3 regions of the Psychrobacillus sp. FJAT-21963 genome follow, and region 3 is predicted to be linked to each of the others. Evidence: riboswitches for the same ligand, from Rfam matches in the RefSeq annotation. Region 3 holds a riboswitch; each other region holds the start of a gene.
The links. Region 3 has a riboswitch for S-adenosylmethionine ahead of AN959_RS03305 (methionine biosynthesis PLP-dependent protein). Riboswitches for the same ligand answer to the same signal wherever they lie in the genome.
Positions count from the first base shown of each region.

Region 1 (3,284 bases), on a different contig from region 3:
CCATTAAATAACTCCGCTGCAGTGTCAATAAGCTCTTTTGCAATCTGTATACCTTCCTCAGTAGAACGCTCTTTATCTTCTCCACAAGCACGCATGCGTTCTAACACTTCATCTGATAATTTAATACCTGGTACTTCATTGTGCAGGAACTCAGAATTACGACTATTTGTAAGTGGCATAATCCCAAGGAAAATAGGAGAGGACAAGTGTTTCGTCGCTTCATAGATTTCCTCCATTTTTTCTTTCGAATAAACGGGCTGGGTAATGAAATAATCAGCTCCACACTCTATTTTCTTCTCTAGTCTTTTAACAGCACGATCCAGTACGCGAACGTTGGGATTAAAGGCAGCTGCCACAGAGAAGTTGGCTTTTTTTCGAAGTGATTTTCCTGAGAATGAAACACCTTCATTTAGCTGTTTTATTAATTGGAGTAACTCTAAACTTGATACGTCATATACACTGGTTGCTCCAGGAAAATCTCCTATTTTGGTAGGATCACCTGTAACAGCCAATATATCATGAATTCCAAGTGCATCCAGACCCATTAAATGTGATTGTAAGCCAATCAAATTGCGGTCACGACATGTAATATGAGCTAGAGGACGAATATTATTTTGCAATTTTAACATCGAGCCCATAGCCATATTGCTAATACGAGGAGATGCAAGTGAGTTATCTGCCATCGTTACTGCATCAATTCCAGCTGCATTCAGCTTCTCTGCACCTTCCATAAAAGTAGTAGTGTCTAAATGGCGTGGCGTATCTAGTTCCACGATGATTGTTCTTTCGGTTTTTGCTTTTTCATGTAGTGGTTGATTGACAGTTGGTTCTGCTTCCTGAATGATTATTGGCTTTCTAGGCGTTACGATTTTATTTGTAATTGGTGGTAGAGTTCCAATTCTTTTTTTCACGGCTTCAATATGTTTTGGTGTTGTCCCACAGCAACCGCCTATTAAACGAACTCCTGCTTCGCGAAGGTATAACGCTGCTTTTCCAAAATAATCTGCCTCAGATTCGTAAACAATACGGCCATCCTCTACATCAAGTAAACTTGCATTTGGATAAGCTGATAGAAATGCTTTTTCTGTTAGAGTCACCCCTTCGAACGCTTGAATTGTATGATGAGGACCAAGTCGACAATTGACTCCTACAATACTTGCTCCTAATGCCTCTAGTTGATGTAATGCATCATTTAGCGATAAACCGTTTTGCAAGATACCTGGCTCATGCATCGATACTTGTGCAATGATCGGTGTATCTGTCAGCTTTCTTAGATGCGTAACCGTTGCGGAAAGCTCTTCAAAATCATAGTACGTTTCTAGTAATAATCCATCTGGATTTCCTGATAGTAGTTGGGTAGCTTGTTGATTAACCGTTGCGATAATTTCATCAATAGTCGCATCACTCTTCCGAATACCGCGTATACCACCAATCGTACCAAGCACAAATTGACCACCAGGGGCAGCTGCTCTTTTTGCGATTTGGATCGCCGCTTCATTGATTTCTTTCATTTGATTTTCTAGTCCGTACCGCGCCAGTTTAATCGCATTTGCACCATACGTATTCGTCTGAATGATATCCGCGCCTGCAACTATATAGTCCTGGTGAATTTTCTCAATAATCTCAGGCTTCTGGATGTTTAATTCTTCGTTACAATAATCAATTCCATATGAATAAAGCAGCGTCCCCATCGCTCCGTCAGCAGTCAAAACATTCGTTTGCAGCTTCTCTAATAAACCCATTCACATTCATCCTCTCTAAAATAAAAAAAAGCCTTCCATGAAAAGAAGGCTTTACGAGTATGTAAAATTCGTCCCTTCTCATCTATCAGACACATAAGCATCTGCTGGAATTAGCACCTGACCAAACGGCTGGTTGCTGAAGCTTCACAGGGCCAGTCCCTCAGCTTCTCTTGATAAGAATTCAATATTCAATTTTTTATTAGACTTATCGTACCTTTATTCAACTAAAGCGTCAAGACGTAGATTGAATTTTCTTGCATCTTAAGATTGTTTTTATTATCCGATATTTGGCGGTTATTATCCGATTATCATGTGTTATTATCCGATTATCTCGACTTATTATCCGATTTTCACTTGTTATTATCCGATTATCTCGACTTATTATCCGATTTTCACTCTTTATCATCCGATTCATCAATTTAAGACCAATTCCACTTATAAATTGTGTTACGTTTAGATGGACCCTCTCTCGATAGCCCCATAGAATTTAATATGCGAGATGCGGCCTGATAAGAATCCAATTTAAGAAAATATCTACATTGCCGATTATTAATACTATCCCCGATTAGCATAAACCAATCACGCATCGCCTTTTCATGCGCCAAGCGATCTACGTGACCACACCTTAAACAGTTCCAGCCGTTTTTCTTTTTCGTCATCCCATGCGTCTCACACTTTTCACAATAGACCCCGGTCAGCAAATCATTTGGATTAATGCTCCATCGACTGCACAGTGGAAATGGAAAGTACACTTGATGACAAGCAACCATTTTCTTTGCTAATTCATGCATTGCTGGCACTTTCAGGCATACTTTCTCTCGAGTCATATTCCGCAAAAATACGGGAATCGTCGAATAAAGTATCGTTGGATAATTGATAGATGGCTCTACCACCTTCACCCTTGAATTCGTCAACACGATGACACCATGAACAGGAATACTCACACCTTGCAATCTTAACCAATCTTCCAGTAAATAAATATTCCGTTCAATCTGTACTTCTGGACTCTCAAATACATCGACTTTACCCTCTTCATTCTCTCGCTCAAGCTGGGAAGGATTTTGCTTAAACCGCAAACTTCCACTTATATTTTTACTCTCTAATACCACCGCAAAGTACTGCGTCAAAAATACCGTATCTATTTGAAACTTGCCGTACGATTCCAAGCTCACATCTTGAAACACCAAGTATTGGAACGGAAAAGAATACTTCTGAAAAACCCCATCCATTCTTTCTTCCCCGTATATTCCAGCCTTCGCCATGTGCATTTTAGAGTGAATCAACTCTTTCATGTCGTGTATTTTCGGTAAACGTCTATCTAATGACTTCAAAGCAATATAGCTAAATTCATGCGCTCGAGTTTTTACAATCATTTAATTTAAACACCCCCAATCGCATCGTATCATATATACAAAATTTGTAAATTACTCTAAAACACCATCAATTTCATTCCTACAATAAAAAAAGGACCAAAATTAAATTTTGGTCCGGGAATTACTCCTTAAATTAAATTCTCGCTGCAATCATTTCCGCCGTTTCCTT
Region 1 covers NZ_LJIY01000003.1:178,211-181,494, reverse strand. The annotation lists gene AN959_RS10515 (bifunctional homocysteine S-methyltransferase/methylenetetrahydrofolate reductase) at 1-1,742, opposite strand, end outside; SAM riboswitch class I at 1,818-1,922, opposite strand; gene AN959_RS10510 (nuclease-related domain-containing protein) at 2,162-3,115, opposite strand; gene AN959_RS10505 (protoporphyrinogen oxidase) at 3,249-3,284, opposite strand, start outside.
Region 1: linked by a shared signal. The riboswitch ahead of AN959_RS10515 (bifunctional homocysteine S-methyltransferase/methylenetetrahydrofolate reductase) and the one ahead of AN959_RS03305 (methionine biosynthesis PLP-dependent protein) in region 3 are both predicted to bind S-adenosylmethionine.

Region 2 (3,284 bases), on a different contig from region 3:
ATGCAGTACCATATTTTGCGGTTGCAATTGAACCTGCATTACAAATGGTCATAACTTTTGTTTGACCTTCAAGCAAGGACAACGCATATTCGCCAATATTTCTACAGGATGCTTCGTCTTCTCTATGAATTTTTATAGCTTCCTCTATCAAAAGTTCCTTCGCCTCTTGTACACTTGCTACATTTTCAACAGCACTTCTTAAACGTTCTAGAGCCCAAACTAAATTTACAGCTGTTGGTCTAGATTTAGCTAAATACAAGAAATCCCTGTTGAGTTGCAGATGAAATTCCTCTAATGTATTTGCTTCATACTTTTCGGCTGCTCTAGCCAATCCATATGCAGCGGTAATACCAATTGCTGGTGCACCCCTCACCTTCAGAGTGATAATAGCATCATATACATCTTCTAAAGTATCTAGTGTTAAATACTCAACTACGTGAGGTAATTTTTGCTGATCCAAAATCCGAAATTCTTTGTCGTTCAACTCTATCGATAATGGAATACTCATTTGCGAAACCCCTCTAATAATTCAAATACTTCATCAATTGAATGTATATCTTTGCGTTTTAATATAAGTGCTTCCCCTGTTTGTAAGGTCTGCTTTTTGAATTTAATCCGTTGTTCGTCATCTTCGATACTGTCCAAATCCTTCACATGTGCTAGCCCGATTGTACGACGAATTAATTCACATCCAGCAAAGCCTAGTGTATCTCGGAAAATTTTATCCAAGACATATTCTTTATAGCCATCTGTGTCTTTATAGGAATCGACACTTTTTTTATCCCATAATTCCGAAAATTTAGTCGAAAAGACATCCCAAGTTTGTTTGATATGGGTGACAATAACTCCCCGCTCATCCTCTTCTCTTGTAACATTTTGCACGATTAGATTTGCTAAAAACAATCCAATATCAAAGCCAATAGGTCCATAAAAAGCAAACTCTGGGTCTATTACTTTCGTTTCGGTTTCACTAGCAAAGATGCTCCCTGTATGCAAATCTCCATGTAATAATGCTTCCGCTTCTGTCATGAAGCTATTCTTTAATTTTGCAACCTCTAGCTTTAAGCGCCCGTTATTCCAAATAGTTTCTACGTCTTCTTGCAACAATGCTTCAAAGTCATTTGTTTCATAGTCAAAAAACGGATCTGTAAAAATAAGATCTTCTGTGATTTTACAAAGTTCTGGATTGGAAAACTCTGAAACTAGTTTCTTTTTTTCAAAAGGGTGTAATGCAAAATCAGATGTATGAAATAGTGTTTGAGCTAAATATTCTCCAATATCTTTTGAAAGGTTTGGATATGATTCAAGTTTAATCAACCCTTCACGTGCAATTTTTAAGTGAGATAAATCCTCCATTACCGTAAGCGCAAGATCCTCATCAATTGCATATACGGTCGGAACAAGATTGGCTGCAAATTCAGCATGTTTTTTTAATGCATTTGCTTCAATCACTGCTCGTTTTAACGTTAGTGGCCAACTTTCTCCGACAACCTTTGCGTATGGTAAAGCCTGTTTAATAATAAGACTCTTATCACCGTTCAATTCCTTAATATGAAATACATAGTTAAGATTACCGTCACCTATCTCACGACACTCCAACTCTGTGTCTTGCGGGAAGAAGTTAAGTTCTTTTGCATATAAAATAGCACTTTCTTCTGTTAATGATTCATATTGTCTCTTTGTAGCTGTCGTCATTATTCTCTACCTTTCCGTTTCAAAATAAAAAGCCTCTTTCATAAGAAAGAGGCGTAGAATAAGAGATCTCTCGCCTCTTATCTTTCAGAAAGTTACCTTTCTGATGGAATTAGCACCGTGCCTTAGAAGATTTTCATCTCGGCGCAAAATGCGCCCCGTCTCACAACGGTATTACGGTCGGTTGCTGGGCTTCATCGGGCCATTACCCTCTGCCTGCTCTTGATAAGAGTGCTATTAATTAAAACGTTATACTATTTGAAAATCATCCTAGCATACTCAAAAAACACATGTCAATCATTTTTTAAAAACAAAAAAAATTCTAATAACTATATTGACAATCTTTATATTGCATGAAATAATCATTATTAATTTGACTAACTCAATTGAATAACTTTTTCTTATTTAGAGCAGGTGGAGGGACGAGCCCTATGATACCCGGCAACCGATCCATTATGGACACGGTGCTAATTCTTGCAGTCAGTAGACTGAGAGATAAGAAGTCGTTAATTTTTTAACCTCTTCTTATTTGGAAGAGGTTTTTTATATTTAGAAGGGGCAAGACGCTGCGACATTGACTAAGTTGAAATTTGTTATATAAAGGATTGTGATAATAAATGAGTGGAATTACTACTCTCTATCAGGTTTACGGTAAACCTGGAACTTTTGAAAAAAAAGCAGAAGGAATTGCGCTCGGTTTAACTATAGGATCCTGGACTGATTTGCCGTTACTAGAGCAAGAGCAATTAAAAAAGCATAAAGGAAATGTTATATCGATAACTGAATTTGAAAATAGTCACCATCCGCTAAAACGAGATGAAATCAAAGCAGAGATTAAAATAAACTATCCTAGTGCTAATTTCTCTGCAGATTTACCTGCCATATTAACAACTGTTTTCGGCAAACTATCGCTTGACGGTGAAGTAAAGCTACTAGACTTGGAATTCTCATCAGACCTTTTAGATAATTTCCCAGGACCTAGATTCGGAATTGAAAGTATTCGTAAATTGCTAGGAGTGTATAATCGTCCACTTGTGATGAGTATTTTTAAAGGAGTAATTGGAAGAGATATCAATTACCTATCTGAACAGCTACGTAACCAAGCTCTAGGTGGAGTAGATTTAGTAAAAGATGATGAAATTCTCTTCGAAAACCCCCTTACTCCTTTTGAAAAAAGAATTATTACAGCTAAAGAAGTACTACGTCAGGTGTATGAGGAAACTGGACATCGAACACTTTATGCAGTTAACCTATCTGGGCGGACATCCGATTTAAAATCAAAAGCAAAAAAGGCAAAAGAGCTTGGGGCTGATGCTCTATTATTTAATGTTCATGCATATGGTCTAGATGTACTTCAAGAACTTGTGGAAGATGAAGATATTCAGTTGCCATTCATGGCCCATCCAGCCTATAGTGGTGCTTTTACTTCATCCCCATTTTATGGAGTTTCAACACCACTTTTACTTGGTAAATTGACTCGTTATGCAGGGGCAGATTTTTCATTATTCCCCTCACCATACGGAAGCGTCGCACTGGAGAAAACAGCTGCACTATCACTTGGGGAAGAATTGACGAAAGAAAGTGCAGTAAAA
Region 2 covers NZ_LJIY01000005.1:141,135-144,418, forward strand. The annotation lists gene mtnA (S-methyl-5-thioribose-1-phosphate isomerase) at 1-508, opposite strand, end outside; gene mtnK (S-methyl-5-thioribose kinase) at 505-1,695, opposite strand; SAM riboswitch class I at 1,770-1,924, opposite strand; SAM riboswitch class I at 2,091-2,194, shown strand; gene mtnW (2,3-diketo-5-methylthiopentyl-1-phosphate enolase) at 2,310-3,284, shown strand, end outside.
Region 2: linked by a shared signal. The riboswitch ahead of mtnK (S-methyl-5-thioribose kinase) and the one ahead of AN959_RS03305 (methionine biosynthesis PLP-dependent protein) in region 3 are both predicted to bind S-adenosylmethionine.

Region 3 (3,284 bases):
CAAGTCCGGAGGCGAATGCTAAACCTCGAGTACCACCTTCTAGTTCAGCAATCGTTTTTTCTAAAGCATCTCTCGTTGGATTTCCAGAACGGCTATAATCATATGGACCAAATTCATCAAAGCTCGCTTGATGGAAGGTAGAGGACAGATAAATCGGGACATTGACAGCACCAGTTTTTCGTTCTCCATGCCCACGAGTTGATGCCACTACAATACTCGTTTCTAACGACTCTTTATAGCCACTCATTTTACGGACACCTCACTTTCCAATAATGCAAAAACTTGTTTCAAGTCTTTTATTAAGTCCTCTGCCTCTTCAACACCGACAGAGAAGCGTAATAGGCTGTTATCTACACCACGTGCTGTACGTTCTTCTTCTGGAATTTCCGCGTGTGTTTGAGTTGCGGGATAGGTGATAAAACTTTCCACTCCTCCAAGGCTTTCTGCAAAAACGATTAATTGGAGGTTTTCAAGAAAGGGATTAATCCATTCACTTTTTTGTAAGCGGAAAGAAAGCATTCCGCCTTTTCCAGAATATAAAACATCCTTTACTGCAGATTCGGTTTGTAAGAATTCAGCAATCTTTTTTGCATTTGCATCATGCTGTTTCATACGTAAGTGAAGTGTTTTTAACCCCCTTATTAATAACCATGAATCAAATGGAGAAAGCACTGCACCTGCTGCATTATGATTTATTAGTAATTTTTCACCTATATCGGTGCCTTTAGAAACAACGAGACCAGCAAGAACATCGTTATGGCCGCCAATGTATTTTGTGCCGCTGTGAATAACAATATCGGCACCAAGTTCAATTGGGCGCTGTAAGTAAGGGGTTAAGAATGTATTATCCACGATTAATAATAAATGATGCTTTTTAGCTAATGTCGCATATTGCTCTATGTCGATTTCTTGCATTAACGGGTTAGTAGGCGTTTCTATAAAGATTGCTTTTGTGTTTTTAGTAATGAGGGCTTCTACTTCTTGAACAGTTTCAAACTTTGAATAGGATGTGCGTATATTGTAGGAATCTGCGTACTGATTAAATAAGCGATAAGTCCCGCCATAAAGATCCTCTGGGGCAATCAGTTCATCTCCTGATTTAAATAGAGATAATACCAATTGAATTGCAGCCATACCAGAACTACAGGCAAATCCCGCTTTTCCAGCTTCTAGCTTCGCGATGCCTTCTTCTAATATAGCTCTTGTCGGGTTTTTTGTACGTGTATAGTCATAACCAGTTGATTGACCAAGTCCGGCATGCTTGTAAGCGGTAGATAAATAGATTGGTGGATTTACAGCTCCTGTCTTCGAATCACTATGGTTCCCTAATTGTACTAGCTGAGTTTCTATACTCTTTTTAGACATCATTATTCATCCTTTACTATTAAATTATAAATGCGCTAGCGCCTATGTTTGCCCCAACAAGCAAATGTGAAAAGAATGCATCTTAAGTTCACCTCATCCTGTAGTAAAGGATGCATGACCCTCATCTCCGAGCCCAGAAGACCTAGGAGGCAGCTTTTCAGCCACCACAAAAGTTTTTGCCGTCTGTGTTTGTGACGAGTTTAAGCAGGAGCAAGGTTCTTCTGCGACGAGCTTTGCGCAGGAGCAAGGTTCCTCTGCGACGAGCTTTGCGCAGGAGCAAGGTCCTTCTGCGATGAGCTTTGCGCAGGAGCAAGGTTCCTTCTGCGACGAGCTTTGCGCAGGAGCAAGGTTCCTTCTGCGACGAGCTTTGCGCAGGAGCAACTATTTCACATATAACCTCGAGGGGCAGTGCGCTGGAGTCTGCCAAAAATAAAAAAAGAGGATTCTCTAATAAGAAGAGAATCCTCAATAAAATACTGAAGTTAGTCTTCTTATCTTCAAGACGTAGAACGTCTATTGGAATTAGCACCACACCTTTATTCGGCTGGTTGCTGAGACATCTTCGGGCCAATCCCTCCGTCTCTCTTGATAAGAAATAAAATATAAAATTTTCAAAAAATTAATTTAGGTAAGTTTATCACGGGATGAATTTTTATACAAGGTCTTTTTTTATGTGTATTTCTAAATAGTACAATAGGAGGTGCTTAATTTTTCGGTATAGCAACCCAATGTTCTTTGGAGACTTCTACTAATTCTGATTGTGATAATTGGTATCGATCTATTTCCCGATTTTCTTCCATTAGGGATCGTTTTTTCTTTGCTTCAATTTTAGGATCTGGAATTGGAATTGCTGCTAATAATGATTTTGTGTATGGGTGCAATGGGTTAGAGTACAATTCTTCACTTTCTGCAAGCTCGACAATTTTTCCTGCATACATAACTGCGACTCTATCACTAATATGCTTGACCATCGATAAATCGTGGGCGATAAAGAGATAGGTAAGCCCCAACCGATGTTGAAGGTCCTCAAGTAATTCAACAATTTGTGCTTGGATAGAAACATCTAATGCGGATAATGGTTCATCACAAACAATAAAGTCAGGTTCTACTGCAAGTGCTCGAGCAATTCCTATTCTTTGTCGCTGCCCACCTGAAAACTCATGTGGATACCGCATTGCATGCTCTGGTTTTAATCCAACCATTACAAGCAATTCTTCTACTCTATTTTTTCTTTCCTCATTATTTTTACTCAACTGATGAATATCTAATGCTTGCCCTATAATATCAAGGACTTTAAAGCGTGGGTTTAAAGACGAATAGGGATCTTGAAAGATCATTTGCATATGACGTCGCATTGTTTTCAATTCATTTTTGTTTAATCTGTTAATGGCTATACCTTGATATAATATGTCTCCATCTGTCGGCTCGTGAAGTCTTAAAACAGCTCTACCGGTTGTAGACTTTCCTGATCCAGATTCTCCAACTAAGCCTAACGTTTCTCCCGGTTTTATGAAAAAGCTGATATCATCGACTGCTTTTAATACATTGCCTTTTCCAGTATTGAAATGTTGTTTAAGAGACCTAACATCGAGTAATGGTTTTCCTTCTTCTATTCCAATGGAGCGAAGAGGGGGACGTTTAGGTTTTTTCTTTTGATCCAGACGAGGAAGGGCATGGAGCAATCTTTTGGTATAAGCATGTTGAGGGTTTTCAAAGATCTCTTCTGTTGTTCCAGTTTCAACAATTTCCCCATCCTTCATCACTGCAACCCTGTCACACATACCTGCGACAACTCCTAAATCATGGGTGATCAAAATAATGGATGTTCCAAAACGTGTCTGCATATCTTTCATCAGATTTAATATTTGTGCTTGAATCGTTACATCTAGTGCTGTAGTCGGTTCATCTGCAATTAGTAA
Region 3 covers NZ_LJIY01000001.1:717,568-720,851, reverse strand. The annotation lists gene metC (cystathionine beta-lyase) at 1-247, opposite strand, end outside; gene AN959_RS03305 (methionine biosynthesis PLP-dependent protein) at 244-1,365, opposite strand; SAM riboswitch class I at 1,854-1,960, opposite strand; gene AN959_RS21945 (ABC transporter ATP-binding protein) at 2,070-3,284, opposite strand, start outside.